DNA from 3 places in the Pseudomonas sp. BJa5 genome. Region 1 is predicted to be linked to each of the others. Evidence: riboswitches for the same ligand, from Rfam matches in the RefSeq annotation. Region 1 holds a riboswitch; each other region holds the start of a gene.
What was found. A riboswitch is a leader RNA that binds a small molecule or an ion and turns the genes downstream of it on or off. The one in region 1 is predicted to bind cobalamin.

Region 1 (10,303 bases):
CCACCGCGGCAAACACCAGGGCGCCGATGCAGACCATCTTGCTCAGGCGCTGCAGGCCGCCATCGATGCCGATGTAGGAGCTGAGCGAGAACATGATCGCCACCGCGCCGATCACCATCAGTTGCACGGTGAAGGTGTCAGGGGTGCCGGTGAGGTCATGCAGGCCGCGGGTCAGGGTCGAGGCGGTGAGGGCCAGGGAAACGGTCAGGGCGCCCATCATGGTCAGCAGGAAGATCAGGTCGACCGTACGGCCGACCGGGCCGGTGGCCTTGAAGCCGGTGACGGCCTCGACGATCGAGGCCAGGTTCAGGCCGCTCTTCTTGCGCACATGGAAGTGGTAGGCCATGGCCAGCGAGGCCAGGGCATAGATCGACCAGGCGCTGATGCCCCAGTGGAAGAACGAGTAGCCGACGCTGTACTCGAGCGCCTTGGGGGTGGCGGCGGCGATGTTCAGGCCCGGGGTCTGGTAGTAGTAGGCCCATTCCATCACGCCCCAGTAGAGGGTCGAGGAACCCATGCCGGCGCAGATGAACATGAACACCCAGGTGGCGGTGGCGTATTCGGGTTTGCCACTGCCCAGGCGGATGTTGCCGTATTTGCTGAACGCCAGGTACAGCACGGCCAGGGAGCTGCCGAACACCAGGACCTGGACACTGGTGCCGAAGGTGCGGGTGGACAGTTCGAACAACTGGTTGGCGGCGTTTTCGGCCTGGGCCGGGAACACTGCAAGGCCGATCACGGTGAGCAGCACGGCTATCAGGCTCACGGTGATCAAAAACACATCAATCTTTTTATTCTTGTGCGACATCATCGTCTCCTGGACGTTGGCGTACTTATCTATACCCGGCAGGCAAACCGGGGTGTTGCGGTACCGCTCCTTCCTTGGTTGTTAACTTATGGTTAACGTGAATCTTTGGGTTAACAGATTTTGCATACAATCCAACCCGCTCGCAAGAGGGACGGGGCCGATTTGTCAGACAATTCTGATAATCGGCCCCGTGCTATCAACCTTCGATCAGTGCGGTGATCGCCTGGCCCACCTGCTGGGTGGACTGCTGGCCGCCCATGTCGCGGGTGGTTTGCCCTGCGGCGATGACTTGCTCGATGGCCTTGAGGATGTCGTCGTGGGCGGCGCGGTAGCGTGGGTCGGCGCCGTCGTTGCCGAGGAACTCGAGCATCAGCGCGCCGGACCAGATCATCGCGATCGGGTTGGCGATGTTCTTGCCGTAGATGTCCGGGGCCGAACCGTGGACCGGTTCGAACAGCGACGGGAACTTGCGCTCCGGGTTGAGGTTGGCCGACGGCGCGATGCCGATGGTGCCGGCGCAAGCAGGGCCCAGGTCGGAGAGGATGTCGCCGAACAGGTTGGAAGCCACTACCACGTCGAAGCGCTCCGGCTGCAGCACGAAGCGGGCGCAGAGGATATCAATGTGCTGCTTGTCCCAGCTGATTTCCGGATAATTGGCCGCCATGGCGGCGGTGCGCTCGTCCCAGTAGGGCATGCTCACGGCCATGCCGTTGGACTTGGTCGCCGAGGTGACGTGCTTGCGCTCGCGGGTCTGGGCCACGTCGAAGGCGTACTTGAGGATGCGGTCGACACCACGGCGGGTGAACACCGATTCCTGCAGGACGAACTCGTTGTCGGTGCCTTCGAACATGCGACCGCCCAGGGACGAGTACTCGCCCTCGGTGTTCTCGCGGATCACCACGAAGTCGATGTCACCAGGCTGCTTGTTCGCCAGCGGGCAGGGTACGCCGGGGAACAGGCGCACCGGACGGATGTTCACGTACTGGTCGAAGTCGCGGCGGAACTTGAGCAGCGAGCCCCACAGGGAAATGTGGTCCGGGACCTTGTCCGGCCAGCCGACCGCGCCGAAGTACAGGGCGTCGAAGTCCTTGAGCTGCTCGAACCAGTCGTCGGGCATCATCTTGCCGTGGGCCAGGTAGTAGTCGCAGCTGGCCCACTCGAAGTATTCGATGTTGATGTCCAGGCCATGCTTGCGGGCGGCGGCCTCGACCACGCGGATACCTTCGGGAAGCACTTCGTTGCCGATGCCGTCACCGGGGATGGCGGCGATTCTGAAAGTCTTGCTCATGGGGGCGCACTCGTTGTCTAGGGAACAGGTGCGGACCATGCTATAAGGGCTTGATTCAGAGATAATCTCGCCATTCATAGATTCTTAGTGCACGAACCGTGAATAATCTACCGAGCCTCGACGACCTCAATATCTTTATCCAGGTGGCCAAGCGCGCCAGCTTTGCCGCCGTGGCCGACGAGCTGGGCATGTCGGCGGCCTTTATCAGCAAGCGCATCCGCGTACTGGAAGACACCCTCGAGGTGCGCCTGCTACACCGCACCACCCGGCGGGTGACGGTGAGCGAGGAGGGCGAGCGGGTCTATCAGTGGGCCCAGCAGATCTTCGATGCGGTGCAGCGCATGGGCGACGACATCAGCGCCCAGCACCGCGAGCCGGCCGGCCAGCTGCGCATTGCCAGCAGCCTGGGGCTGGGCCGGCGCTTCGTCGCCCCGGCGCTGTCGGAGCTGGCCGAGCGCTATCCGCGCCTGGACATCCGTCTGGACGTGCATGACCGGCTGGTGGACCTGATCGAGGAAGGCGTCGACCTCGACATCCGCGTCGGCAACGTCATCGCCCCCAACCTGATCGCCAAGCCCCTGGCCCGCAACCGCCGGGTGCTGTGCGCCGCACCGGCCTACCTGGCCCGGCGCGGCACGCCCAAGGTGCTGGCGGACCTGGCCAGCCACGATTGCCTGGTGATCAAGGAACGCGACCACCCCTTCGGCGTGTGGCAGCTGGAAGGGCCGGCGGGGGAGGAAAGCGTGCGGGTCACCGGCAGCCTGTCGAGCAACCACGGCGAAGTGGCGCACCAGTGGTGCCTGGACGGGCGGGGGATCTTGCTGCGTTCCTGGTGGGATGTGCACGACAGCCTGGCCGATGGGCGTCTGGTCCAGGTGCTGGGCGACTATCACCAGCCGGCGGATATCTGGGCGGTGTATACCTCGCCACTGGCCAGCTCGGCCAAGGTACGGGTGGCGGTGGAGTTTTTCCGCCAGTATTTTGCCGAGCGGTACAGCCTGCCGGAATTGGGGTGATGTTCTGGGCCTGATCGCGGGGCAAGCCCGCTCCCACAGGGTTTGTGTGATCCCTGTGGGAGCGGGCTTGCCCCGCGATTGCGCAGTCATTCAGAAACTGTAATCCAGCGTCGCAAAATACGACCGTGGCTGGCCCATGATCCACTGCTCGCCACTGTGCGCCGTCGCTGCATAACGACGGTCCAGCAGGTTGTTCAGCTGCAGTCCCAACCGCACATCCGGCAGCACCTGCCAGCCCAGGTTGGCATCGACCACGGTAAAGCCCGGCACCGTCTGGCTATTGGCGGTGTCGGCATAGCGCTTATCGACGTACCGCAGCCCCATGCCGGCCTCCACGCCGTGGCCCAGGCCCTTGTTCACCCACAGGTTGGCGGTGCGCCGTGGCACATTGCTCGGCCGGTTGCCGGCCCGGGAGACCGACTCACCGTCCACGGTCTGCTCGAAGTCGTCGTATCGGGCGCGTACCACCGAGGCGTTGGCCGAGACCTGCCACTGGTTGGCCAGGACCAGCTCCAGGGTCGCCTCCAGGCCGTCGGAGGTCTGTTGCCCGGCCTGTTCCTTCTGGTGGGTGATCGGGTTGTCGACCAACAGCTTCTTTTTGACGATGTGATAGGCCGCCAGGGTCCATTCGCCACGGCCGTCCCAGAACAGCTGCTTGAGGCCGAACTCGGTCTGCTTCGCTTCGGTGAGGTCGAATTGCTGCTGGGCGGGGCTCAGGGTGATCAGGTCGCTGACACCGTCCTCGCTGGTGGAATACTGGCCATACAACGACAGCTCGTCGGTCAGCGCGAACACCAGCCCGGCGCGCCAGTTGCCACCGCCCAGGCTTCGGTCGCTGCGGCTGTCGTCGATCAGGTTGGTGCGATCGATGTGGTTCTGGTCGCGGCGAATGCCGGTCACCAGCGACCAGCGTGCTGACAGCTGGGTGCGGTTCTCGGCGAACAGGGCGAAGGTGCGGGTGGTGCTGTGGCTTTGCGGGCGGGTCGGGTCCTGGCTGTGGAAGTCGCCAGGCGCCGGGTTCCACGGGTCGACGAAGTCACCGCCGATGTCGGTGTAGGGTGAGTTGCTGTCGATGCCGAAACGGATGCGGTTGTACTCGGCGCCCACCACGGTCTTGCTGGCAAGGCCGAACAGTGAGTGGTCGAAGGTGAAGCTCTGGCGGTCGCCGATCTGTTCCTGGTCGTGCTTGATTTCCAGGTAGCTGCCGCGCTGGAGCAGGCCCTGGTCTGGGCTCCAGGTGTAGTCCTCGGCATTGCGCCAGTGACGGCGGCTCTTGATGTAGTAGAGCTGGTTGCTGGCGCTGAGCGAATCGCTCAGGGTCCAGTCGCTGTTCAGCCGCGTCCATTCGTCATGGTAGCGCTGCACGTCGTTGCGCACGTTGTAGTTCTTCTTGCGCAGGCTGTCGCGGTAGTGGCCGTCGATCAAGGGCGTGCCGAAGTAGTTCATCGGCTCGGCATCACCGCGCTCGTGGGCCAGGGTGAAACTCAGGTCGTCGCTGGCATCGAAGCGCAGGGCGGCGCTCATGGCCAGGTTCTGCGACTCGCCATGGTCGACCCAGCCATTGGATTGCTGGCGGTCGAGGGTCAGCCGGTAGCTCAGCCGCTCGCCCAGCGAACCGCCGCTGTCCAGGCCCAGTTGCTGGCGGTCATCACTGCCGTAGCCCAGGCGCAGGTGGTTGCTGATCTCGCCGGCGAAGGGCTTTTTCGGGATCACGTTGACCACCGCACCGGTAGCGCCTTCACCGTAGAGCACCGAGGCAGGCCCGCGGATGATGTCGATGCGCTCGACCATCCATGGGGCCACCGGGAAGGTCTGGGTACCGGCGCCGGTGTACAAGCGCGAGCCATCGAACAGGGTCATCACCGCATCGTGCCCGGTAAAGCCCCGTGCCGACAGGGCGGTGTTGCCGTTGCCCGGGGTGGCGATCGAGGTGATGCCCGGCGAGCGGCTGACGGCATCCTGCACGCTGCGGTTGTTGCGCCCATCGATGACCTCGGCGCTGAGGCTGCTGGTGCTGGCCGGGGTGTCCAGGGCGCTGAGGTTCAGGCGCGAGCCGGCCGGCAGGGGCGTGGCCAGGCTGATCGGCGCGGTGTCGCTGCTGCTGGTGATGGCCGTCGAGGGCAGGGCCAGGGGAACAGGCTCGCGGTCTTCGGCGAAGGTCGGCAGGGAGAATGCCAGGCAGGGCGCCAGGGCATTGGCCGCCAGGGTGTGAAGCTTGGAAGTACGGGACATGTCGTTCCAAATCGAACAGGAAGAAATGAATCCCGGAGGGAACAACGCATGGAGGAATCGCGCGCGCAGGCGCACGCAAACCGGCCTGCGCCCGCCCACCGCGGGGTTGCCAAACGAAGCTTCAGGCCGGTCTCCGGGCTTGCGAGGGTCGTGAAGGCCTTCACCTTCCCATGCCGTGGCACAGTGGTGTTTCGAAGGCTTCGCTCGCTTACCGTTGCGGGGGCAGCGCCGGACTGATCACTTCATGTGACGCACCGGCTTCCCGTTTCACCCTGCGCGCGGCGGCGCAGGACACCTGAAACTGGCGCGCATCTGACCATCGAATGTCTTTGCAGTCAACGACTTGGCCGTGTGTTGCGGTGTAAGCCGGGGCTCAGAAAAGTGCCTGGGTCAGCACCTGCGGGCCTTCGCCGATCTGGTCCGGGATGATCTGTTGTACGCCATCGAGTTCGCGCAGCACCGCAAGCACCTTGGGACAATGCTCGGGCGTACAGAGCACATGGGCATTGGGGCCTGCATCGAAGGTCGTGCAGACATCCAGGCCGTTGCGCCGAAGTTGCTGCACCCGGTACAACACCGAGAGGGTTGCCGGCTGCCAATAGAACAGCGGCGGCACGGACGACATGGCGATCAAGTGAAGCTCGATGGCCTCGCACTCGACGATATCGGCAAAGCGGGAAAAATCACGGGTCAGGATGGCGTGCTGTAGATGCCTCAGGCGTTCCACCAACAGTTGTTGGCGGCGCTGGTAGAACGGGCTGCTCTGGGCGCGCAAATGACCGATCCGCGAGCTGGTTGTTTTCGCTGAACCGTCGACCACCACGATGATGTCGTGCAGCGGCCAATGGGCGGCGGTTGCCAGTTGCCGGGCCGGGCTTTGCGGGTCGTCGGCATCACCGGGCCATGTGACGAAACCGCCCAGTAGCGATCGGGCTGCGGAGCCCGAACCGGAAAGGCGCGCCAGGCCGCTGAGCTGGTCGGGTGACGACAGCTGGCCGAACAGCGCGGCAAACGCCAGCGCCAGGGCAGAGTACCCCGAGGCGGAAGAGGCGATACCCGCGCTGGTTGGAAAGGTATTGGTGGTGGCGATGCGCAGCGGCTGCCGGAAGTCGCTGCACTGGCGAAGTCGTCGCACATGCTGTTCGATGCCCAGGCGCATGATCGGGTCTGCGGCTTCGAGCGTGCCGTCTTCAGCACGCCAGTAGATTTCGTCAGGGCTCGAATCGTCCAGTGTTTCCAGGGTATAGAGGCTGACGCAGCGGCTCAGGGTCATCGACAGCGACCTGTTGGCAGGCAATGTGCGCTTGGCGTCGCTCATGCCCCAATACTTGATCAAGGCAATGTTGCTGGGCGATGAGACACTGATCTTGTTCATGGTCGTTGTACCCACAGGCCTTCGACCGCAAGGGGCGCCTCGATTGCGTCCAGGCCCTGGAGCAAGGGGGCGGCAGTGACGGGGGGGAGCACCAGCAGCAGACCAGCGCTGGATCCGGAGAGCGCACCGGCACCGGAAACCTTTGCCGCACCACCCGATTTTTCGATTTCCCGGATCAACGCCTGAACGGGGCCAGGCACGACACCCAGCGCTTCAAGGGCACGTTCATAGTCACGGATCAGCGCATACAAGCGGGCGCGATCGCAATGCGGGGATCGCAGCAGTGCGATGAATGCTTGGGTGGTCTGGCGCATCGATTGCAGCAGGGGGCTGTGCGCGTCTTGCAGGGTGTTGCGTACGGCAGTCACCACGGCTCCGGTACTTTCATTGGCGGTACCGGTGTTGTACAGGCGCAGCTCGTTCAACACGGCACCGGCATCGCGAAGGGGGCAGAGCTGCAGGTCATCACCCGCAGCGGGCATGAAGCTCGCGACACCGCCCTGGACAATGGTTCGATGATCGACGCCGGAGGGCAGGCCATGCTGGCGTTGCTCGATCTGGCGAGCCAGATGCTGCACCTGCGCAACTTCAGCCCTGCGCGTGAAGTGGCTGATGATCGCGGCCGGTATGCACACTGCCAGGGCGGCCGAGCTGCCCATGCCCGCGCCGATGGGAATCTGCGAGTGCACGCTGATCTTCAGACCCTGGTTGAACCCGTGCCCCAGGTGCAGCAGGGTTTCACCGACGGCGCATTTGGCCAGGTGGTCGCCCGCCTGGCCTCTCAAGGCGCGAAACCTGTGCGCATCAGGGTGGCACCGATAGGCTTGCCAGGCCTGGCGTGCCTGCAGGGCGTAATCGAGCACCGCTTGGCGTGAATAACACCGATGCATGCCCAGGTCCGGCAAGCACAGCTCGATCAACTGCGACGATTTCGGTAGCACCTGGACCTTGCAGTAAAGGCCGAGTGTGGCAACGACAGCGGGGCTGTGATGGGCCACGGCGTGCTCGCCCATCAGGATGATCTTCCCGGGAGCTACCGCGCTAATGCTGCCCTCGCTCATCGGGCTCAGCGCCCCAGGCGCTGGTGCGCCTGGGCCAGGTGGTGGGCGGCCTGGGCCGAGAGGATCGACAGTTCACCGGCCAGCACCAGGGCGCCAAGGATTTCAGCCAGGCGCAGGGTGTCGGCGCCGGGAGGGCGGGCCCCCGGACTGATCCCCATCAGCGCCAGCGCCTCGCGCTGCGTGGACAGCCCGGTGCCGCCGCCGACCGTGGCCAGCGGCACATCGGGCAGCGAGACGGAAATGTACACGGCGCCCTGGTCACGGGGCTCGATACAGGTGATGCCCATGCCACCCTCGGCGGTGTGGGCCAGGTCCTGGCCGGTGGCCAGGAAGAAGGCGGCCAGGATATTGGCGTGATGAGCGTTGCAGCCATACGCCCCGGCCATGATCGAACCCAGCAGGGTTTTTCGGTATTGTACCTCGCACAGGGCATCGGCCTGGGTCTTGAGGGTGCTGCGCAGTATGTCCGCGCTTAGACAGGCCTCGGCAAAAATTCGTTTGCCGCGGCCACTGATGAAATTGATGGCAGCAGGCTTTTTATCGACGCAGTAGTTGCCCGAGATGCTGACGCAGGCCACGTCGGTGCCAGGCACGATGACCTGGGTCACCGCCCGGTCGCAGGCCAGTGTCGCCATGTTCATGCCCATGGCATCGCCGCTGCTGAATCTGAAGCGCAGGTAAATGGTGGTGCCGACGACCGCCGGGGTGATGTCCAGCAGCACCAGGAAACGGCTATCGGCTTCGCAACTGCGCTTGATGTCCGGGTAGTGCTCGCTGATCCAGGCCAAAAAGGCCTGGGTCTGCACGATCCCCTCGGTGCGAAATACCGGTGCCCGGGTGATGCCGACCTCTTCGACCCGGACGATGGCGCCGGCGGCTTCGCGCAAGGCGCTGCAGCCCCGGGCGACGCTGGCGATCAGCGCGCCTTCGGTGGTTGCCAGCGGCGCGTAGACAGTTTCCCCGGCTTCGACCTGTTGGCCGTTGACGACAACAGGACCGACCACGCCGACAGGTACCTGGACGGCACCGATGAAGTTCTCGCATTTGGCGTTGTGCGGGTCGAAGGTGTAATCACCTGTGGCGCGCAGCGAGGCCTTGGTCAGCTGTTGCAAGGCCTCGCGGCGAATGTGGGCGACGTCGGCAAGCGGCAACTCCCCGGGCAACTGATGCAAGTGCAGTTCACCCTTGACCAGCGCCTTGACCAGTCCCTTTTTATCGGTTGCCGACGGTGCTTTCACCTCAATCGTCTCCATCGCTTGCAGGCATTGGATCTACGACGATGTTGGTGCAATTGGGCCAGACGCGATACTGGCAAAAATGCCAGGGGGTGACTGCACATCACCCACCAACCCACCCTGTGGGAGCGGGCTCGCCCCGCGATTGCGCTCGAAAAATCTCAACGCCCGCGCTTGCGCGACACCACCGCCTCGATGTTCTTGCGCCCGATCAGTTTGGGCTGCTGCGGCTCGGCAGGTTCGGCCAGCCACTTGTACATCACCAGGCAATCCACCAGCCCCAGGCGTGCATGACGATAGGCGCGCGGCAGGCGGCCGACGGTCTCGAAGCCGAGCTTGTGCCACAGGGTCACCGCCACTTCATTGCTCGCCACTACCGAGTTGAACTGCATGGCCAGAAAACCCTGTTCCCGCGCAAGGCGCTGGGAGTGCTCGCACATCAGGCGCGCCACGCCGCGGCCACGGGCGGCCTCGCTGACCATGTAGCCACAGTTGCACACATGGCTGCCGGGGCCGGCGGCATTGGCCTTGAGGTAGTAGGAGCCGAGCAGCACGCCGTCCTCTTCGGCCACCAGTGTGTGCAGCGGCGCCTCCAGCCACAGCTGACGTGCCTGCTCCTGGCTCAGGGCCGGATCGAAGGCATAGGTTTCGCGGGCACTGACAACGGCCTGGAAGGTGGGCCAGAAGTGCTCGAAGTCGGCGGCGGTCATGGGGCGGATGTGGATCATGGAAAGTCCTGGAAAGCGGTTCGGCCACTAGCTTATGCGAAAACGCAAAGCGGCGGGTGGCGCACTACGCTTTGAGCAGGAACGGAGGGCACGGTCATGAGGCGCGCTGCACTGTTGTTGGTTCTGATGCTGGCGGGGTGTGCGAAGGATCCGGTCGGCCTGGACCTGTGGGACATGCCCAAGCCGCCGCCGACACCGAGCTTGCAATGGCTGGGGGTGGGCGGCTTTCTGCTGCACTGGAAGGGCGAGGGCCTGTTGTTCGCGCCATCGTTCACCAACCCTGCGATGCCGCCGCTGCGGGTGGTGGCCGATCATGACAAGATCGACCGGCTGATGCCGCCGGCAGAGGACGTGACCATGGTGCTGATCGGTCATGGGCATTACGACCACCTGCTCGATGTGCCGTGGGTCATGCAGAAGCACGCGCCCAAGGCCAAGGCGTACGGCTCGCGGACCGTGGGCCACATTTTGCGCGCCGAATTGCCGGCCAGCCGGATCGTCAACGCCGAGGCCAGCATGGCCAGGATCAGCACCCCCGGTCAGCCGGGTAACTGGCTGTA
Region 2 (10,303 bases), on a different contig from region 1:
CCGCCAGCAGCGGCGTACCGCCGCCGGCGCCGAGGCTGTCGAGCCAGGGTTGCAGGGCCGCCGAGGCCTTCAGGCCATGGCGCTGCCAGTGCGGTGCATTGCCGCTGGCGGTCAACAAGGCCAGACGTGCCCGCTGCCGGTAGGCCTGGTCGAAGAACCCGGCGAGCAAACCCTTGGCCTGGCTCAAGGCCTGGTGACGCCGGGTCGAGGCCGAGGCATCGACAATCACCAGCCACAGTTCATGGGCGCTGGCCGTGCGCTGCTGCCAGCGCAGGTCACGGCGCTGCCGGGGCCGGCCCTTGAGCAAGGTGGCCGGCCAGGCGACCACACCGCCGCCCGCCTCGCGGGCGCGCCCTCGGGAACCCTGCTCGATGGCACCTGGCCGGGGCCGGGCATCCGCCGTGGCCGAGCGGCGGATGCTCAGGGCTTTTTTGCCCAGTTCGGTACCTCGCGCCGGGCACCTGTGGGTGCGGCCTGGGCTGGCATTTCACCCCAGGTGCCCTGCCCCGGCTGCTCAGCTGCGGCCTGAGCACCTTGGGACGAGGCGCCAGGCGGCTGCTGAGGGGCCTGTTCATTACGCCGATGACGCAGGGCGAATTCGGCCACCGCATCGATATCCTGCGTCTCGATCTGCCCGGCACCGCGCCAGGCGGCATGGGCGCGGGCGGCGCGCAGCCAGACCAGGTCGGCGCGCAGGCCGTCGACACCGGCGGCAAAACACCGCTCGGTGATCTGCGCCAGGGCCTGGTCGTCCAGCGCAATCTGCGCCAGTTGCTCACGGGCCTGCTGACAGCGCTGGCGCAGCTGCGCCTGGGCTGGCGCCCACTGGGCGCAGAACGCCTGCGGGTCGGCGTCGAAATCCAGGCGCCGGCGAATGATCTGCCCGCGCGCCTCGGGGGCCGGTTGCCCGTGCAGGGCAACGTTGAGTCCGAAGCGATCGAGCAACTGCGGGCGTAGCTCGCCTTCTTCCGGGTTCATGGTGCCGATCAGCACGAAGCGGGCGCTGTGGCGGTGGGAGATGCCATCACGTTCGACCCGGTTGGTGCCACTGGCGGCCACATCCAGCAGCAAGTCGACCAGGTGATCGGCCAGCAGGTTGACTTCATCGACGTACAACACGCCGCCGTCGGCCTTGGCCAGCACCCCCGGCGAGAACTGCGCCTTGCCCTGCCCCAGTGCCGCGTCCAGGTCCAGGGTACCGACCAGACGCTCCTCGCTGGCACCCAGCGGCAAGGTCACGAACGGCCCGTCGCCGAGCAGATCGGCCAGGCCCCGGGCCAGGGTGCTCTTGGCCATGCCGCGCGGGCCTTCGATCAACACGCCGCCGATCTTCGGATCGATGGCGGTCAGGCACAGGGCCAGCTTCAGTTCATCGGCACCGACCACGGCAGACAGGGGAAAATGTGCAGGTTCAGTCATCTCAAGTCTCTTCCTCGCCGTCCAGCAGTTGCTCTTCCAGGGCCTGGCGGTAGCTGCCCGGTTGTTCCCAGAGGCCGCGCTGCTGGGCTTCGAGCAGGCGCTCGGTGATATCGCGCAGGGCTTCGGGGTTGTGCTGGCGGATAAAGTCGCGGGTCGGGCCGTCGAGCACATAGGCATCGGCCAGCGACCGGTAATGGTGATCGTCGATCAGGTGCGTGGTGGCATCGAAGGCGAACAGGTTATCGACGGTGGCCGCCAGTTCGAAGGCACCTTTATAGCCGTGGCGCTTGACCCCGTCGATCCACTTGGGATTGAGCGCGCGGGCGCGGATCACCCGGTTGAGCTCTTCTTTCAAGGTGCGGATACGCGGTCGGTCCGGCTGGCTGTGGTCGCCGTGGTAGCTGGCCACGGCCTGGCCACCCAGGCTTTCCACCGCGGCCAGCATGCCGCCCTGGAACTGGTAGTAGTCGTTGGAATCGAGCAGGTCGTGCTCATGGTTGTCCTGGTTCTGGATCACCGCCTGCACCCGGGCCAGGCGCCGGGCGAAGTCGGCGCGTGCCGGGGTACCCTGGTCGGCCGTACCGTAGGCGTACCCGCCGTGGTTGAGGTAGACCTCGGCCAGGTCCTGGCGGTTGTGCCACAGGCGCCCGTCGATGGCGTTCTGCACACCGGCGCCATAGGCACCCGGCTTGGCGCCAAAAATCCGCCAGCCGGCCTGGCGTGCCGCCTGCTCGCCGCTCAGCCCCTGCTGCTCAAGCTCCGCCCGCTCGCTGCGCACCCGTGCCGCCAACGGGTTGAGGTCGTCGGGCTCGTCCAGCGCCGCCACCGCTTGCACGGCGGCGTCGAACAATTTGATCAGGTTGCCGAAGGCGTCGCGGAAGAACCCCGAGACCCTCAAGGTCACATCCACCCGTGGCCGGTCGAGCAGGCTCAGGGGCAGGATCTCGAAGTCATCGACCCGCTGGCTGCCGCTGGCCCACACCGGGCGCACGCCGAGCAAGGCCATGGCCTGGGCGATGTCGTCGCCGCCGGTGCGCATGGTCGCCGTGCCCCATACCGACAGGCCCAGCTGGCGCAGGTGATCGCCATGCTCCTGCAGGTGACGTTCGAGAATCAGGTTGGCCGAGGCGAAACCGATGCGCCAGGCGGTGGTGGTCGGCAGGTTGCGCACATCGACGGTATAGAAGTTGCGACCGGTCGGCAGCACGTCGAGACGACCGCGGCTCGGTGCACCGCTGGGACCCGCCGGCACGAAGCGGCCCTGCAAGGCGGCCAGCAATCCCTGCAGTTCGGCGGGACCGCAGGCGTCCAGCTGTGGCGCAACGGTGTCGACCAGGGCCTGCAACACGGCGCGCACCTCGGCCCAGGGCTCGTCCTGTGGAACCTGCGTCACACCGGCGAGGCTCTGTTCGATCAGCATCAACGCCAAGGCTTCGAGACGCTCGCGAGTGTCACCCGCGGTGCGCCACAGGTCGTTGCCAAGCCCCTGCAATTGCACCGGACGCGGCCCTTCCCAGGGCTGACCGAGGTCGCAATCGAGCGGATCGAAGCCCAGCGCCAAGGCCCTGGCCAGCGCCCGCAGCAGGCTGGCATTGGCACCGCGGCCATCGCCACGGGCGACCCGCAGCAAGGCCAGCAAGGTATCGCTGCGCAGGCGGCCGACCGGCGATTCGCCGAACACATGCAGGCCGTCACGGATCTGCGATTCCTTGAGGTCGCACAGGTAGGTGTCCAGGCGCGGCAGCCACACGGCGGCATCGTCCAGCTCGCCTTCGAGTTGCAGCTCACGGTCGATATGGTTGTTGCGCACCAGTTCAAGGATGTCACGTTGCAGCTCGGCGGCCCGGCGCGGGTCGAGCAACTGCGCCTCGTAGTACTCGTCGGCCAGCGCCTCCAGGTGACGCAGCGGGCCGTAGGTCTCGGCACGGGTCAACGGCGGCATCAGGTGATCGATGATCACCGCCTGGGTGCGGCGCTTGGCCTGGGCGCCCTCGCCCGGGTCGTTGACGATAAAGGGGTAGATGTTCGGCAGCGGCCCGAGCAAGGCATCGGGCCAGCAACGGTCGGACAGGCCGACACCCTTGCCCGGCAGCCACTCAAGGTTGCCGTGCTTGCCGACATGGATCAGCGCATCGGCGGCAAAGCCGTGGCGCAACCAGAAATAGAACGCCAGGTAACCGTGCGGCGGCACCAGGTCGGGGTCGTGGTACACCGCGCTCTGGTCCAGCTGGTAGCCCCGCGCCGGCTGGATACCGACGAAGGTCAGGCCGAAGCGCAGGCCGGCGACCATCATCCGGCCATTGCGGAACATCGGGTCCTGCTGCGGCTCGCCCCAGCGCTCGCGCACGGCGTCCTGGTTGGCCTGGGGCAAGGCGGCGAAAGCGGCCAGGTAGTCGTCCAGGGCCATGCTTTGCAGGCAGGGTCGCTGGTCGAGGCTGTCCAGGTCGTTGCTGACCCCGCCCAGCAGCGCCTGGATCAGCGCCGTGCCGCTGTCGGGCAGCTCGGCCAGCGGGTAGCCCTGGGCCTTGAGGGCGCGCAGGATGTTCAGCGCCGCTGCCGGGGTGTCCAGCCCCACGCCGTTGCCGATGCGCCCGTCGCGGGTCGGGTAGTTGGCCAGCACCAGGGCCACGCGCTTGTCACGGTTGGGCAACTGCGCCAATGCACACCAGCGCCGGGCCAGTTCGGCGACAAAGTCCATGCGTTCGGCATGGGGCCGGTAGCAGACCACGTCCGACTGGCTGCGTTCGCTGCGCCAGGCCAGGTCCTTGAAGCTGATCGGCCGGGTGATGATGCGCCCGTCCAGCTCCGGCAAAACGATATGCATCGCCAGGTCGCGAGCGCCCAGGCCCTGCTCGCTGGCCTGCCAGCCCGGCTCGTTATCCTGGGCGCAGATCGCCTGCAGCACCGGAATATCCCGGCGAAACGGTCGCAGGTGCGGCTGCTCCGGGCTGGACTGGGCAAAGCCCGTGGTGTTGATGATCAGCGCAGCGTCGACCTCGTCCAGCCAGGCTTCGACCTGGGCCAGGCAGCCGGCCTCCTTGAGGCTGGCCACGGCAATCGGCAAGGGGTTGAGCCCGGCCCGTTGCAAGCGTTGGCAAAACGTATCGATAAAAGCGGTGTTGGCCGCCTGCAGGTGCGAGCGGTAGAACAGGATGGGTACCACCGGCTGTTCGACCTGCCACTGGCCGAACCAGTCCTGCAATTCGGCAGCGGCCCTTTCAGGGTGGTACACCGCCGTACGCGGTAGTTGCTGCGGTTCAGCCCAAGGGTAGTCGCGCCCGAGCCAGAGGCTGGCCAGGCAGTTGAACAGGTTCAGGGCGTTGGCCTTGCCGCCCTGGCGCAAAAAGTGCCAGAGCCGTTCGGCCTGTTCGGCCGGCACGTTGCCTAGGCCGGTCAGTTCCGGGTCCGGGTGATCGTCACCAGGTACCAGGATCAATTTGACGCCACGGTTCGCCAGCTCCAGTAGCTGCTCGACACCGTAGCGCCAGTAGCCGACCCCGCCATGCAACGACACCAGGATGACCTTGGCATGGCGCAGCACCTCGTCGATATAGAGGTCGACCGAGGCGTGGTTCTGCACCTGCATGGGGTTGGCCAGGCGCAGGCTGGGATAATCCTCGGGCAACTGCCGGGCAGTTTCGGCCAGCAGTGCCAGGTGCGAGTCACCGCTGCAGAGGATTACCAGCTCGGCCGGGGTCTGGCCGAGGTCGGCAATGCTGTCGTCCGGTACGAAACCACCGGGCTGGGTCCGCAGCAGGTGCATGGATCAGGCGCCCAGGGCGGCGCGCAGGCTCGCCTCCAGGTGCGCGGCATCCAGTTCCTGGCCGATCAGCACCAGGCGTGTGGTGCGCGGTTCTTCACTGCGCCAGGCGCGGTCGAAATGCTTGTCGAAACGGGTGCCCACGCCCTGGATCAGCAGGCGCATCGGCTTGCCGGGCACGGCGGCAAAGCCCTTGACCCGCAGGATGCCGTGCTGCACCACCAGTTGGGTCAGGGCATCGAGCAGCAGGCTTTCGTCGGCTTCAGGCAATTCGATGGAGATCGAGTCGAAGGCGTCGTGGTCATGATCGTCATGATCGTCGCCGTCATGATGGGAATCGTGGTGGGTACGGCGGCCATCGATGTGCACTTCGGACTCGGCGCCCAGGCCCAGCAGCACATCCAGTGGCAGGCGGCCGTTGCTCGCTTCGATCACCTTGACCGCTGGCGGCAGCTCTTCCTGTACCTCGGCGCGGACCTTGGCCAGGTCGGCGGCGGCGATCAGGTCGGCCTTGTTCAGCACCACCAGGTCGGCGCTGGCCAACTGGTCGGCGAACAGCTCGTGCAGTGGCGACTCGTGGTCCAGGTTCGGATCGAGCTTGCGCTGGGCATCGACCTGGTCCGGGTAGGCGGCGAAGGTGCCAGCGGCCACGGCCGGGCTGTCGACCACGGTGATCACCGCATCGACGGTGCAGGCATTGCGGATTTCCGGCCACTGGAAGGCCTGGACCAAAGGCTTTGGCAGGGCCAGGCCACTGGTTTCGATGAGGATGTGGTCCAGGTCGCCGCGACGGGCCACCAGCTCGCGCATCACCGGGAAGAACTCTTCCTGCACGGTGCAGCACAGGCAACCGTTGGCCAGTTCATAGACGCGGCCGCTGGCCTCTTCCTCGGTGCAGCCGATGCTGCACTGCTTGAGGATCTCGCCATCGATGCCCAGCTCGCCGAACTCGTTGACGATCACCGCGATGCGCCGCCCCTGGGCGTTGTCGAGCATGTGCCGCAGCAGCGTGGTCTTGCCCGAGCCGAGAAAGCCGGTAACGATGGTGACAGGGAGTTTGGCCAGTGTTTTCATGTCGATGCCCTTGGCAGGATGGCGGGCATGCGCGACGAGAGCCGCAGGTACCTTGACCTGGGCGCGTTCGCCACCGGATCACCCCGCCCGGTTTAATGTCGGAAACTGTTCGAGGCAGGTCTCCTGGCTTGCACTGCACCGGCCGACGAGCCAGTCGAACGACGCCTTCCCGCAGTGATGCAGTGGCTGTGTCGAACGCTTCAATGCTTACAGTTGCGGGGGCAGCCGCGGCTTGTACCGCGTTCCCGTCTTAGCTTCGGTCGCTGCCGAAGAACCTCGAAGCGGCTAGGCTACGCAGTGCCCGGTGAGTGGTCAACTGCTGTCACGATTGACGCCCGGCCGCCCCCGTGATTTGCTATGCCATTCGTTTGGGTGCCCTTGACTGGGTGAAACGGGAAACCGGTGCGTCAGCGCATGTGATCGACATGCCCGACAAGTCCGGTGCTGCCCCCGCAACGGTAAGCGAGAAAAGCGTCAGAACCACTGTGCCTGTAGTCCGGCATGGGAAGGTGACGCCAGTGGCAAGGCTATCAGCCTGCCCTCGCCAGCCCGGAGACCGGCCCAATACCGATTCTGACAAACCCGCGGTGGGCGGGCGCTGTTGAACCCTTGGACGGTCCTCGTGCAGGGGCTCGTTGCGCTTGCCTGTTGCCCGACAACACCCAGAGGAAAGCGCCATGCGTACCAGCACCGCCAGTCATTCCGCCGTTACCCCGTCCAGCCTCAGCCAGCGCCTGCTGGTCGCCGTCGGCGCCTCGCTGCTGGGCCTGTGCCTGGTGTACTTCGCCGGCTTTTCGCATATCGAAGCGGTGCACAATGCCGCCCACGACACCCGCCACAGCGCTGCCTTCCCTTGCCACTGAGTAGCTGTCGATGATCAAGCGTATCGCTCGCACCGCAGGTTTTGCCGGCCTGCTGGCCGCCCTGCTGCTGACCCTGCTGCAAAGCTTCTGGGTCGCGCCGCTGATTCTTGAGGCGGAAACCTATGAAAGCGCGGCACCGGCGGTCGAAGCCCACGCGCACGCGCCCGGGGTGGCGGCCGACCATCACCACGACAGCGAAGCCTGGGCACCGGAAGATGGCTGGCAGCGCGTACTGTCGACCACCGGTGGCAACCTGGTGGTGGCCGTCGGTTTTGCCCTGATCCTGGCCGCGCTCTACACCCTGCGCGCGCCGAAGACCGTGCTCAGCGGTGCGCTCTGGGGCCTGGGCGGCTTTGCCGTGTTCTGCCTGGCGCCAACCCTGGGCCTGCCGCCCGAGCTGCCGGGCACCGCTGCCGCCGACCTGGCCCAGCGTCAGACCTGGTGGGTGGGCACCGCTGCTGCCACCGCCGCGGGACTGGCACTGATCGCGTTTGCCCACAACTGGCTGTTCAAGATCGTGGGTGCGGTACTGCTGGTCATCCCTCACGTGATCGGCGCACCGCAGCCTGAAGTGCATGAGATGCTTGCCCCCCAAGCCCTGGAAACCGAGTTCAAGGTCGCCTCGCTGCTGACCAACGCCGCGTTCTGGCTGGCCCTGGGCCTGCTCAGCGCCTGGCTCTACCGTCGTTCGAGCCAGGCCTGATCGCCATGCCGCTGTACGTCGGCCTGGGGTGCCGACGGGGTTGCCCGGCCGAAACGCTGGGCGACCTGCTGGAGCAGACCCTCAAGGCCCACGGCTTGCACCTGGACGCCGTCGCGGGCCTGGCCAGCATCGACCTCAAGCAGGATGAGCCCGGGCTGCAGCAACTGGCCCGGCGCCTCAAGCTGCCTTTATTATTCTTCAGCGCCGCGCAACTGGCGCCCTTCGAGCCTCGCCTGAGCCATCGCTCGCAGGTGGCCTACCAGCACAGCGGTTGCTACGGCGTTGCCGAAAGCGCGGCGCTGGCCCTGGCCGAGCACCTGGCGGGCAAGGCACAGCTGCGCGTGACCCGCACCCTGCTGGCCGACGCCAGCCTGGCCATCGCCACAACCCCAGGCGTTGGCGGATAATCCGCACTTTCTTCCCAAGGACCTCCCATGACCGTCTATTTCATCGGTGCCGGCCCCGGCGATCCCGAGCTGATCACCGTCAAGGGCCAGCGCCTGATCCATCGCTGCCCGGTGATCATCTATGCCGGCTCCCTGGTGCCGGCCGCCGTGCTCGAAGGGCACAGCGCGCAGACGGTCATCAACAGCGCCGAACTGCACCTGGCGCAGATCATCGAGGCGATCAAGGACGCCCACGACCAGGGCCTGGACGTGGCCCGGGTGCACAGCGGCGACCCGAGCCTGTACGGCGCCATCGGCGAACAGATCCGCTACCTGCGCGAGCTGGGCATTCCCTACCAGATCGTCCCCGGCGTCACCGCGGTGGCGGCCAGCGCCGCCCTGCTCGGCTGCGAGCTGACCCTGCCGGACATCGCCCAGACCGTGATCCTCACCCGCTATGGCGACAAGTCACCGATGCCCGCCGGCGAGCAACTGGCGGACCTGGCCCGCCATGGCTGCACCCTGGCGATTCACCTGGGGGTCAAGCACCTGCACAAGATCGTCGAGCAGCTGCGCCCGCACTATGGCGGCGACTGCCCGATCGCCGTGGTGCACCGCGCCACCTGGCCGGACCAGGACTGGGTGCTGGACACCCTGGACGGGATTGTCCAGCAGGTGGAGGCCAAGGGATTCCGGCGTACGGCGCTGATCCTGGTCGGGCGGGTGCTGGCCAGCGACAGCTTTTCCGAGTCGGCGCTGTACCGCGCCAGCCATGCCCACCTCTATCGTCCCTGAGGGTATTGTCGCGGGGCCGGGCCGGTAGCACACTGGCGGTTCCGCCCACCTTCAGAGGACCTGATCATGCTCGAACTGCGCCCCAACTGTGAATGCTGTGGCCGCGACCTGCCCGGTGACAGCCAGGAGGCTTTGATCTGCTCGTTCGAATGCACCTTCTGTGTTGATTGCAATGAGCGCCAGCTCAAGGGCCAGTGCCCCAACTGTGGTGGCGAGCTGGTCAAGCGCCCGGCGCGGGCGGCGGCCAAGCTGGTGAAGTATCCGGCCTCGACCCAGCGGATCGTCAAGGAACAGGGTTGCCCGACGCACTGAGTAACGGGGACTGGCAAGGCGTTGCCTTGCATCGCAGGCTTCGCCAGCTCCCACAGTCCCCACACTTCCCACACTCCCCACACTCCCAACAGCCCCCCACACTCCCAACAGCCCCCACACACTCCCCACACTCCCAACAGCCCCCACACTCCCCACAGTTCCCACAACAGCCTGGAGAACAGGGCTGTTGTGGGAGCTGGCGATAGCCTGCGACGGGCATAAAGATCACGGCACCTGATACTGGCTCAGGTACTTGTCCAGCACCGCCTTGTCGCCACTGCCATCGCCGGCCACCTGCCACAGGCGCCGCTCGATGCCCTGGGCCAGCAGGTGCCCCACCGCCGACTCGATGGCCGACAGCACGCACAGTTGCGCCGGTTCGTTGGTGGTGTAGCCCACCTCGGCTTCCAGCAGTTTCTTGAACTCGATGAACTTGAACACCCCGGCGCTGCGGCCGACCGAGTAGATGGTCTTGCTGGTCATGACGTTGGCCAGCACCTGGCCGCTGCGCACGTCCACCGCCCGCAGGTTGACGGTCACCTGGTCGACCCGGTACTCGCGGGAGATGTCGATACCCAGGTAGCGCGCGCCCTCCCCGCCGCTGCGCACGTTGGTGTCGTAGGCGATGATGCCGCCTTCGAGCATCAGGTTGGCCGCCTGCAACGGTGGCAGTTCGCCCTGGATGTTCACCGGGGTATCGGGCTTTTTCTGCGAGGCGCGGATGATCTTGCGCTCGGTCAGCAGGTTCTGCAGCCCTTCGCGCTCCAGCACCATGAACCAGCCACTGGCCTGCAGGGCATCCATCAGCATGCTCGCCGCCCCCTGGGTCACGCTGGTGGAGAAGGAACTGGCCGGGGTCGGTTTGTATTGCCCGGTCTGGTCGCGAAAGCCGTAGACCACGGCCATCAGCCGGCCTTTTGGCCGCGGCATGTTGATCAGGTCATAGTAGGTCGAGGCCCGAGGTGTCAGGGTCGGAATATCCGCGTCCTGT
Region 3 (10,303 bases), on a different contig from region 1:
GGAGGTGGTGCCCTGCACCATCAGGGTACTCATGGGTGTTCCTTGCGATAATCGTTGAAGGCCTGCTCCAGGCGCTGGAAATCCTGGTCGCTGGCCGGCAGGCCGAAGCGCAGGCTCAATGGCGCTGTGAACAGGCGCAGGAGGATGCCGCGCCGGGCCATGAACTCATGCAGCCGCAGCGCCTGGTCGCTGACCAGGTACTGGAACAGGTCACAGCCTCCGGTTGGGGCAAAGCCGGCAGCACCGAGCACGCGCGCCAGGCGCTGGCTGGCCTCGGTGCAGCGGATGATCTGCTGCTGGTGCGCGGCGGTGTCGAGCAGGCAGGCCTGGCCGAGAATGCGGGTCGGGCCGCTGACGGTCCAGGGGCCCAGCAGTTCGGCGAGCTGTAACAACAAGGCGCGTTCGGCCAGGGCAAAGCCCAGGCGCACACCGGCCAGGCCGAAGAACTTGCCGAACGAACGCAGCACGATCAGCCCGGGGCGATCGGCGTGCGCGGCGATGCTGTGCTGCGGGGTGTTGTCCATGAAGGCTTCATCGACCAGCAGCCAGCCGCCACGAGACGCCAGGCGGGCATGCCAGTCCAGCAGCTGTTCGGCGGGCACCAGCCGGCCAGTGGGGTTGTTCGGGTTGACCACCACCAGCACATCGAGGCTGTCGAGCTGCTGCTCGACCTGGTCTTCCCGAAGCTCTATCAGTTCATGACCGGCGCGCCGCCAGCCCTCGGCATGCTCGGCATAGCACGGCGACAACACCCCGACTTTGCTCCGGCCACGCAGCTGCGGCAAGGCCTGGATCGCCGCCTGGGAGCCGGCGACCGGCAGCAGTGATTCGGCGCCGTAATAGGCGCTCGCCGCCTGTTCCAGGCCGTCATCGGTTTCCGGCAGGCGCGCCCAGGCACGCAAGGGAATCTCGGGAATGGCATAGGACCAGGGGGCGATGCCACTGGACAGGTCCAGCCAGTCTTCCCGGGCAATGCCGTAGTGCTGGATGGCGCGCTGCAGGCGCCCGCCGTGTTCAAGCATAGAGTTCCGCTCCCAGGCACAACAACAGCAGCCACAACCAGACCCCCTTGCACACCAGACGCCAGCCGCGCTCGATGGCGTCGGCGTCAGCCGCCGGGCCTTCGCCCAGGCGCGTGCGCTCGTGCAGTTCGCCGTGATAGACCGCAGGTCCGCCCAGCTCCACCCCCAGCGCCCCCGCCCCGGCCGCCATTACCGGGCCGGCGTTGGGACTGTCCCACAAGGGCGCCTGGCGACGCCAGCAGCTCAGGGCCAGGCGGGTCTTGCCGAGCACGGCGTAGGTCAGGGCCACCAGCCGTGCCGGAATGTAGTTGAGCACATCGTCGATGCGTGCCGCCGCCCAGCCGAAGCGCTCGAAGCGCTCGTTGCGATAGCCCCACATGGCGTCCAGGGTGTTGCTCAGGCGATAGAGCACCACCCCCGGCGCACCGGCGACGATAAACCAGAACAAGGCGGCGAACACCGCATCGCTGCCGTTTTCCAGCACCGATTCGGTTGCAGCCCGGGCCACGGCGGTTTCGTCCAGTTCGCGGGTTTCGCGGCTGACCAGGTAGCTGACGCGCTGACGTGCCTGCTCCAGGTCACCGCTGCGCAAGGCGCTGGCCACCGGGATCACGTGTTCACCCAGGCTGCGCAGGCCCAGGGCGCAGTACAGCGCCAGCACCTCCACCAGCCAACCGATATAGGGCAGCCAGGACAGCACGGTAATCAGCAGGGTCAAGGGGATTACCGCCAGGAACCAGGCGGTGACGCCATGGCTGCGCCAACCGCGCCCCCCGGCATTGAAACGCTGCTCCAGACGCCCGGCCAGGCGACCGAACGCCACCAGTGGATGCCGACGCTCGGGCTCCCCCCACAGCGCATCCAGCGCCACGCCGGCAACACTCAGCAACGCCACACTCATCAAGACTCTCCCCACTGGTTTTCGAACAGCATGTCACTCAAGGGCCGCACCGTCGCCCAGCCTTCGAGGGCCAGCATCGGTGCCGGGTAGAACGCCTGGACCGGTCCCAGGCAGAGGATCGCCAGTGGCTTGGCACCTGCCGGCATACCCAGCAGCGCGGCCAGTGCCGCCGGCTCGAACAGCGACACCCAGCCCATGCCCAGCCCTTCGGCGCGGGCGGCCAGCCAGAGGTTCTGGATGGCGCACGACAGCGACGCCAGGTCCATTTCCGGCAGGGTCCTGCGACCGAAAATGTGTTTCTCGCGGTCATCCATCAACGCCGCCACCAGCAATTCGGCGCAGTCGTTGATGCCTTCGACCTTGAGCTGCATGAATTCGTCGGAACGCTCGCCCAGCGCTTGGGCGGTGCGCACCCGCTCCTCCTCCACCAGGCGCTGGATACGCTGGCGCAGGCTGCGGTCGGTAATCCGGATAAAGCGCCAGGGCTGCATCAGGCCGACGCTGGGCGCCTGATGCGCGGCTTGCAGCAGGCGTGCGAGCAGCTCGGGCGCCACTTCACCCGGGATGAAATGGCGCATGTCGCGGCGCTCGCCAATCGCGCGATACACCGCCGCGCGCTCGGCATCGGTAAAGGCCTGGTCGCTCATGGTGCCAACAGCGCCGCCGCCGCCCGGGGGTTGGAGGCGAAATAGAAATGCACGTAGGACGCGGTCAGCCGCCCGCAGCGATAGACCGCTTCGGCGCCGCGGCCGCCATTGGGGCTCTGGCCACGAGCGATCGGCTCCAGCGCGGTGCTGGTCAGGGAGTGGTGATAGGTGTGCCCGCGCAGGTTGCCCTCGGGCAGCTCCACCGCCTGCAGGGCCAGGGCAGCCAGGCGCTTCTGCATCACCGCTTCGCCCTGCAGCAGGCCCAGCAGTTCGGCACGCTCGCCGGCCACATCGGTCAGGGCATCGAGCAGGTAGAGCATGCCACCACATTCGGCGAGCACGGGCTTGCCCGCCTGGTGGTGGGCGCGAATGGCGCCGAGCATCGGCGCATTGGCGGCCAGCGCCTGATGGTGCAGCTCCGGATATCCGCCCGGCAGGTACAGGCTGTCCGCCTCTGGCAGGCAGGCGTCACGCAGCGGCGAGAAGAACGCCAGCTCAGCGCCCATGGCCCGCAGCAGGTCGAGGTTGGCGCCATAGGTGAAGGCAAAGGCTTCATCCCGGGCCACTGCAATGGTGACGCCTTCGAGCAACGGCTCGATGTTCAACTCGCTCGGCGCCGCGAACGCCACCGGTGGCGGCAACGACGATTCGCAACTGGCTCCCAGGGCCTCGGCAGCAGCGTCCAGGCGCAGGTCCAGGTCATTGAGCTCACTGGCCTGGACCAGGCCCAGGTGGCGGCTCGGCAGTTCGATGCCGGTTTCCCGCGACAGGCCGCCATACCAGCGCAGGCCCTCGGTCAGGCTGCCTTCGAGCAACTGGGCATGACGCAGGGTGCCGACGCGGTTGGCCAGCACCCCGGCGAACGGCAGGTCGGGCTGGTAGCGCGCCAGGCCCAGGGCCAGGGCGCCGAAGGTCTGGGCCATGGCCGTGCCGTCGATCACCGCCAGCACCGGCACGCCGAAGTGACGCGCCAGGTCGGCGCTCGACGGCGTGCCGTCGAACAGGCCCATGACCCCTTCGATCAGAATCAGGTCGGCCTCGCCTGCTGCTTCCCACAACAGACGCCGGCTTTCCTGTTCACCGACCATCCACAGATCCAGCTGGTACACCGGCGCGCCGCTGGCCCGCTCGAGAATCATCGGGTCGAGGAAATCCGGGCCACACTTGAACACCCGCACCTTGCGCCCCTGGTTACGGTGCAGGCGTGCCAGGGCGGCGGTCACCGTGGTCTTGCCCTGCCCCGATGCCGGCGCGGCGATCAGGACCGCCGGGCAGTGCCGGGTCAGACTCATAGTTCGACGCCCTTCTGGGCACGGATGCCGGCCTGGAAGGCGTGCTTGATCATGCCCATCTCGGTGACGGTGTCGGCCAGTTCGATCATCTCGTCCTTGGCCCCGCGACCGGTGACGATCACATGCTGCATCGGCGGGCGCGCCTGCAGGTCGCTGAGTACCTGGTCGAGGTCGAGGTAGCCGTGCTTGAGGGCGATGTTCAGCTCATCGAGCACCACGAAGGCGATGCTCGGGTCCTGCAGCATCTGCCGGGACACGGCCCAGGCGGCTTCGGCGGCGGCGATGTCGCGCTGGCGGTCCTGGGTTTCCCAGGTGAAGCCCTCGCCCATCACGTGATAGCGCACCTGCTCGGGAAAGCGGCGGAAGAACAGCTCTTCACCGGTGCTGTTGCGGCCCTTGATGAACTGCACCACGCCGCACTGCATGCCGTGGCCCATGGCCCGCGCCAGCATGCCGAAGGCCGAGCTGCTCTTGCCCTTGCCATTGCCGCTGAGCACCAGCAGCAGGCCGCACTCGTTGGGGGCGTTGGCGATACGCTCGTCGATTACCGCCTTCTTGCGCTGCATACGGGCCAGGTGGCGTTCGTCACGCTCGGTGGATTCAGTCATCGAAGTTCTCCGCAAACCACTGTCGGCCAACCGCAACGAGCGTAGCAGCACGGGGCTGCACAGGTTTCGCGGCGAAGGATGGGCAACAGATGAATGGATAAGGCAGACGGAGAAACGCGCAGGGCTGCGGCACGAAGCCGAAGAAACCGCGCATCACCCTCCGTGATGCCGTTGACTGTGACAGGCCGGTCTCCGGGCTTGTGAGCGGGGCCATGAACACCCGGGTCGCGCGCCTTCCCGGGTGCGGGCACCCAGTGGCCATGCGCGGCCTTGACTCACCTACCGTTGCGGGGGCAGCGCCGGATTCGCGCGCCTTTGCGCGCCCACCGGCTTCCCTGTTTCACCCTGCCAGGCCACAGCCCACAGAGCACCTGAAACAAGTCGCGAAGGTTAGAGGGTTGCACCGGGAGCGTCAATGAAAGGCGCCCTACCGGCCTGGATCAATGGCGACCTTGTCATCTTGTGTCACCCTGATTTCAGTGATATCAAATAGCCATAAACTGGCTGTACTCGATCACAATGATAAAGGAGAGAGCAGCATGCAAGGCCTGATCATCAACAACACACGCCTGGAATTCCTGCGTCCGGTGCTGGAACGCTGGGTCGAATGCATCGATCGATTCAACCAGGTGCTGGGCGATGGCGAAGCCGCCTACTGGCACGGCGCCCAGGCCAACCTCGGTTTGCTGTCAGCGGCGGCCTGGCAAGCCGAGTTGGTGACCTTGGCGCAGCACCAGAGCAAGAAGCAGCGCGAAGACGGTGATCGCGACGGTCGTTGCGACCTGTATATCGCCAGCCGCGAAGAAGCCGCCTACCTGCAGGCCAGCCAGCGCTGGCCACGGATCGCCCGGCTTGACCTGGCCAATGCCCTGGCCGAAACCGTACAAGCCGCCCGCCAGGTCGCAGCACCAAGCCAGCTGAAAGTCGCCGCCCTCTTCGCCAGCCCCTGGAAAGCCGGCCAACACGCCAGCCCCGAAGAACTCCAGGACCTGGTCGACGACCTGCACAAGCACACCGCCTGTGCCATTGCCTGGTACTTTCCGTACGCCTATCGCAAGTTGCACAACGAAGCCGGGCAGTATCACCCCGGGGTCGCCCTGCTGCTCAAGCAGGCCTGATCCGCCCGCCACCAAGGGAACCTCGCGAACGCGGCCGTCCTCTACTGCCAAAGAGGCCAACTTCGTGAGGTCACCACAATGGGCAAGACTCCGATAGCGCTGCTGCTGGCAATGAGCGCTGGATTGAGCGGCTGCGGCGAAACCGCCCGCCTGCAGGTCAGTGACGGGTACGGTCCGTCCCCCCAACTCCCCGAGCCGAACAAGACCCTGATTCCAACCGTCAACATCGCCCCGGCGGTGGGCTGGCCCCGGGGCGCCAGGCCTTCGACGGCACCCGGCACCCGGGTGGCGGCCTTCGCCGAAGGGCTGGATCACCCGCGCTGGCTGTACGTACTGCCCAATGGCGACGTACTGGTGGCTGAAACCAACGCCCCGCCCAAGCCTGACGACAACAAGGGAATACGGGGCTGGGTGATGAAAAAGGCCATGGGCCGTGCTGGCGCCGCCGTGCCCAGCCCCAACCGCATCAGCCTGTTGCGCGACAGCGACCGGGATGGCGTGGCCGAAATCCGCACCACTTTCATCGACAACCTCAACTCACCCTTCGGCATGGCCCTGGTGGGCAACGACTTCTACGTGGCCGATACCGATCGCTTGCTGCGCTTTCACTATGAGCCCGGCAGCATGGCGATCACGGGCCCTGGCACACTGGTAGCCGAGCTGCCCGGTGGGCGGCTGAATCACCACTGGACCAAGAACGTGATCGCCAGCCGCGACGGCAAGAAGCTCTACGTGACAGTGGGCTCCAACAGCAATGTCGGCGAACACGGCATGGCGCAGGAAAAAGGCCGCGCCGCGATTTGGGAAATCGACCCGGCCAGCGGTCAAACGCGCATTTTCGCCTCGGGCCTGCGCAACCCCAACGGCATGGCCTGGGAGCCACACACCGGACACCTGTGGACGGCGGTCAACGAGCGCGATGAGATCGGCAGCGACCTGGTGCCCGACTACATCACCTCGGTCAAGGACGGCGGTTTTTATGGCTGGCCATACAGCTACTATGGCCAGAACGTCGACCAGCGGGTCAATCCACAGGATCCGCAACAGGTGGCCTCGGCCATTGCCCCGGACTACGCCGTAGGCCCGCACACCGCCTCACTGGGCCTGACCTTCGCCGAGCCCGGCGTACTACCGCCGCCGTTCGAGCAAGGCGCATTCATCGGCCAGCACGGCTCCTGGAACCGCAAGCCGCACAGTGGCTACAAGGTGATTTTCGTGCCCTTCAGCACGTCCGGCCGACCGGCAGGCAAGCCGATCGACCTGTTGACCGGCTTTCTTGACGCTGACGGCAAAGCCAGGGGGCGACCGGTGGGGGTCATCAACGATCAGCGTGGGGGATTGCTGGTGGCCGATGATGTGGGCAATACGATCTGGCGGGTGAGCAAGGTGAAGTAACCCTGTCGCGGGGCAAGCCCGCTCCCACCTGGACTGCTGTGGGAGCGGGCTTGCCCCGCGATGCGATGTAGCTCATACATCACAACGGGGCCCACCCCCACAAAGACAGTTGATCTCACATCTCAGGGAATGCGCGCCAACGCAGGGGGCAGCACGCGCTTGGCATTCAGATAAGCTTTTTGCCAGTAGCTGTTGGCCAGATAATCCAGACGAACGGTGCCACCGGTGGCCGGCGCATGGACGAAACGCCCTTCCCCGACATAGATCCCGGCATGACTGACCTGGGACCCGCCATTGGTGGCAAAGAACACCAGATCACCGGACTGCAGGTCATTGCGCTGGATGTTCGGCGCACGAATGCCGATCATTTCCCGGGTCGAGCGCGGCAAGGATATACCCGCTGCGTCACGGTAGACGTAACCGATCAGGCCACTGCAATCGAAGCCCGAATCCGGTGTGTTGCCGCCCCAGCGATAGGGCGTACCCACCAAACCCAGGGCCCGGAACAGGACATCGTCGGCAACTGGAGAAAAGTACACCTGAGGCGCCATGACCACAGGCTCGACTACCTTGGACGGGGTCGGGGCATGGCTAGAGCAGGCACCGAGCAGTGCCAGCAGGGAAAGGAGAGCGAAGCGCGCCTGAATCGCCATGGTCAGAACATCCTGTCTGAAGCCGTCCCGGGGTGAGCGGGAAAATAGGTGAGAATTTAGATTAGACGCTTTCTGTAAACACGCACGGCGACGCGCTTTTCAGCTACGTCGCCGTGAGGTTGCAAGGCTCATGATCAGTTACGCGAGATAACGGTCTCGGTCGGTGCCATGGCCAGTGCACGTTTGGCTTCGATAAAGGTCTTGCTCCAGTAGCGGTCACCGAGCTTGTCGATGCGCACGCCACCGCTGCGGCGGCTGCTGGAGTGGATGAACTGATCGTCGCCCAGGTAGATCCCGGCGTGGCTCACGCGGCCGCGACCATTGGTGCTGAAGAACAGCAGGTCGCCTGGCTTGAGGTTGTTGCGAGCAACCAGCGGAGCATTCACGTTGATCATTTCGCGGGTCGAGCGCGGCAGGTTCAGGCCGGCCTCTTCGCGGAACAGATAACCGATGAAACCGCTGCAATCAAAGCCGGACTGCTCGGAGGTGCCACCAAAACGGTAACGGGTACCGATCAGCGACATGCCACGCTCGAGGATGTTGTCGGCCAGGGCCGGCAGCTGGTAAGGCTTGCTGCTGGCGAAATTATGCAGATCTTCTTCGGTGGCCAGCTCTTCCTCGAACAGCGATGCGCTGGAGGATTTGGCCGAGGCCTGGGTGGCCACCGGTTGTTGAGCCTGCTGCTGCGAAACTGGGCCATGGGCCGCGCAGCCAAAAAGCAGGGTCACAAGTGCGAGGGGCACGAGGGGTGCGAAGCGCTTTAGCATGGGCACGACCGTGTCTTTTGATTTAGTGAAGGCGCGACTATGCCCTCTATCGCATCGATTTGCAAATTCAATCGAAAAAAATGTGACTTTTATGTGGCGAGGCTCTAGTGCCTGCCTTACCAGCCCAAAGTTTCTTTCAAAAACGGGATGGTGAGCTTGCGTTGAGCCTGCAACGAGGCCTGGTCGAGGCGTTCGAGCAGGTCGAACAATGCACTCATGCTACGGGTGCCGCGGGTCAGGATGAAATGCCCGACCTCATCGGTAAGGTGCAGGCCGCGACGCGAAGCGCGCAGTTGCAGGGCGCGCAGCTTGTCTTCGTCCGACAGCCCGCGCATCTGGAAGATCAGCGCCATGGTCAGGCGCGACTTGAGGTCGGCGAGCTTGATCGGCAGTTCCCGCGGCGAACTGGAGGCCGCCAGCAGCAGGCGCCGGCCGCTGTCACGCAGGCGGTTGAACAGGTGGAACATGGCCTCTTCCCACTCCGGCTTGCCGGCAATCACATGCAGGTCGTCCAGGCAGACCAGTTCATACTGTTCCAGGTTATCCAGCAGTTCGACGCCGCGGTCGAGCAGTTGCGCCAGCGGCAGGTAGACAGCAGGCTCGCCCAGTTGCTCGAAACGCAGGCAGGCGGCCTGCAACAGGTGGGTACGACCGACACCCTGCTTGCCCCAGAGGTAGATCAGGCTTTCGGTCCAGCCGGCGTCGGCTTCGCAGAGTCGCTCGACGTAGCCCAATGCGGCGGCGTTGGCACCCGGATAGTAGTTGATGAAGGTGGCGTCATCACGCAGACGCACACCCAGGGGCAACTGGATCGGTTTCATGCTGGCTGGGCGGATCCGAAGAACCACAAGGGGCCTTTTGTGAAAAGTCTGCAAAGTTTATACCCGTGGCGCCGGTCGCACAATCGGCGTGGACCACAAGCAAAATCAAAGGCTTGCATCGGCAGGTGACAACCGATGCAAGCACTTGGCTATCAACCTAGAGATCCGGGTCGATATCGCCGGCATAGATGTCCGACTCTTTATAAAGGTCATGCACGTGGCGCAACAGCACCATGATCACCGCCGCCACCGGCAGGGCCAGCAGCACCCCGGTGAAGCCGAACAGCTCGCCGCCGGCCAGGATCGCGAAGATCACCGCCACCGGGTGCAGGCCGATGCGATCCCCCACCAGCAGCGGCGTCAGGACCGTGCCCTCCAGGACCTGGCCGACCATGAACACCGCAGCAATGCCGAGCAACGGGTAGGGGTCGCCGCCAAACTGGAACAGGCCGGCAATCATTGCCGCGCCGATGCCGATGATGAACCCCATATAAGGCACGATGGCCGCCAGCCCCGCCAGCAGGCCGATCAGCAGGCCGAGTTCCAGCCCAACCAGCATCAGGCCGGAGGCATAGATCACGCCCAAGGCCAACATCACCAGCAACTGGCCACGGACAAAGGCGCCGAGCACTTCGTGGCACTCCCCGGCCAGGGCCACCGCCCGCGCTTCGCGCTGGCGCGGCAGCAGGCTGCGGATCTTGGCCATCATCAGGTCCCAGTCGCGCAGCAGGTAAAAGCTCACCACCGGGATCAGCACCAGGTTGGCCAGCCAGCCCAGCAGTGCCAGCCCCGACGCCGTGGCCTGGGACAGGATAACCCCGACGATATCGGTGGTCTGACCCATGTGGGCACTGATGGCGGCCTTGATCTTGTCGAACTTCCAGAAGCCTTCGGCCAGACCAAGGCGCATTTGCACCCAGGGCAAGGCGTCGTGCTGCAGCCAGTCGAGCATCTGCGGCGCCACTTCGTAAAGCCGGACCAGCTGCCTGGCCAGCATCGGCACCAGGACCAGCAGCAACAGGGTCAGCAGCAGGGTGAACAGGGTGAATACCAGCACTACGCCCCAGGTGCGGGACAAC

Region 2: another riboswitch for cobalamin. It lies ahead of cobW (cobalamin biosynthesis protein CobW); the one in region 1 lies ahead of M2D63_RS00075 (TonB-dependent siderophore receptor).
Region 3: another riboswitch for cobalamin. It lies ahead of cobO (cob(I)yrinic acid a,c-diamide adenosyltransferase); the one in region 1 lies ahead of M2D63_RS00075 (TonB-dependent siderophore receptor).

Annotation. Positions count from the first base shown of each region.
Region 1 is NZ_JALRNG020000001.1:8,272-18,574, reverse strand. It holds gene M2D63_RS00090 (BCCT family transporter) at 1-808, opposite strand, end outside; gene M2D63_RS00085 (tartrate dehydrogenase) at 1,005-2,096, opposite strand; gene M2D63_RS00080 (LysR substrate-binding domain-containing protein) at 2,195-3,112, shown strand; gene M2D63_RS00075 (TonB-dependent siderophore receptor) at 3,203-5,344, opposite strand; cobalamin riboswitch at 5,451-5,658, opposite strand; gene mvaD (diphosphomevalonate decarboxylase) at 5,718-6,719, opposite strand; gene M2D63_RS00065 (mevalonate kinase) at 6,716-7,780, opposite strand; gene M2D63_RS00060 (hydroxymethylglutaryl-CoA reductase) at 7,786-9,018, opposite strand; gene M2D63_RS00055 (GNAT family N-acetyltransferase) at 9,177-9,743, opposite strand; gene M2D63_RS00050 (MBL fold metallo-hydrolase) at 9,840-10,303, shown strand, end outside.
Region 2 is NZ_JALRNG020000037.1:12,570-22,872, forward strand. It holds gene M2D63_RS19880 (VWA domain-containing protein) at 1-373, opposite strand, end outside; gene M2D63_RS19885 (ATP-binding protein) at 421-1,419, opposite strand; gene cobN (cobaltochelatase subunit CobN) at 1,421-5,182, opposite strand; gene cobW (cobalamin biosynthesis protein CobW) at 5,186-6,253, opposite strand; cobalamin riboswitch at 6,349-6,547, opposite strand; cobalamin riboswitch at 6,607-6,833, shown strand; gene M2D63_RS19900 (CbtB domain-containing protein) at 6,931-7,116, shown strand; gene M2D63_RS19905 (CbtA family protein) at 7,127-7,819, shown strand; gene M2D63_RS19910 (cobalamin biosynthesis protein) at 7,825-8,226, shown strand; gene cobM (precorrin-4 C(11)-methyltransferase) at 8,254-9,000, shown strand; gene M2D63_RS19920 (DUF1272 domain-containing protein) at 9,067-9,312, shown strand; gene M2D63_RS19925 (CsgG/HfaB family protein) at 9,538-10,303, opposite strand, start outside.
Region 3 is NZ_JALRNG020000003.1:128,393-138,695, forward strand. It holds gene M2D63_RS02820 (cobyric acid synthase) at 1-33, opposite strand, end outside; gene cobD (threonine-phosphate decarboxylase CobD) at 30-1,022, opposite strand; gene cbiB (adenosylcobinamide-phosphate synthase CbiB) at 1,015-1,923, opposite strand; gene bluB (5,6-dimethylbenzimidazole synthase) at 1,923-2,570, opposite strand; gene M2D63_RS02840 (cobyrinate a,c-diamide synthase) at 2,567-3,862, opposite strand; gene cobO (cob(I)yrinic acid a,c-diamide adenosyltransferase) at 3,859-4,470, opposite strand; cobalamin riboswitch at 4,636-4,860, opposite strand; gene M2D63_RS02850 (hypothetical protein) at 5,010-5,588, shown strand; gene M2D63_RS02855 (sorbosone dehydrogenase family protein) at 5,667-6,983, shown strand; gene M2D63_RS02860 (C40 family peptidase) at 7,106-7,636, opposite strand; gene M2D63_RS02865 (C40 family peptidase) at 7,771-8,403, opposite strand; gene hda (DnaA regulatory inactivator Hda) at 8,520-9,224, opposite strand; gene M2D63_RS02875 (AI-2E family transporter) at 9,382-10,303, opposite strand, start outside.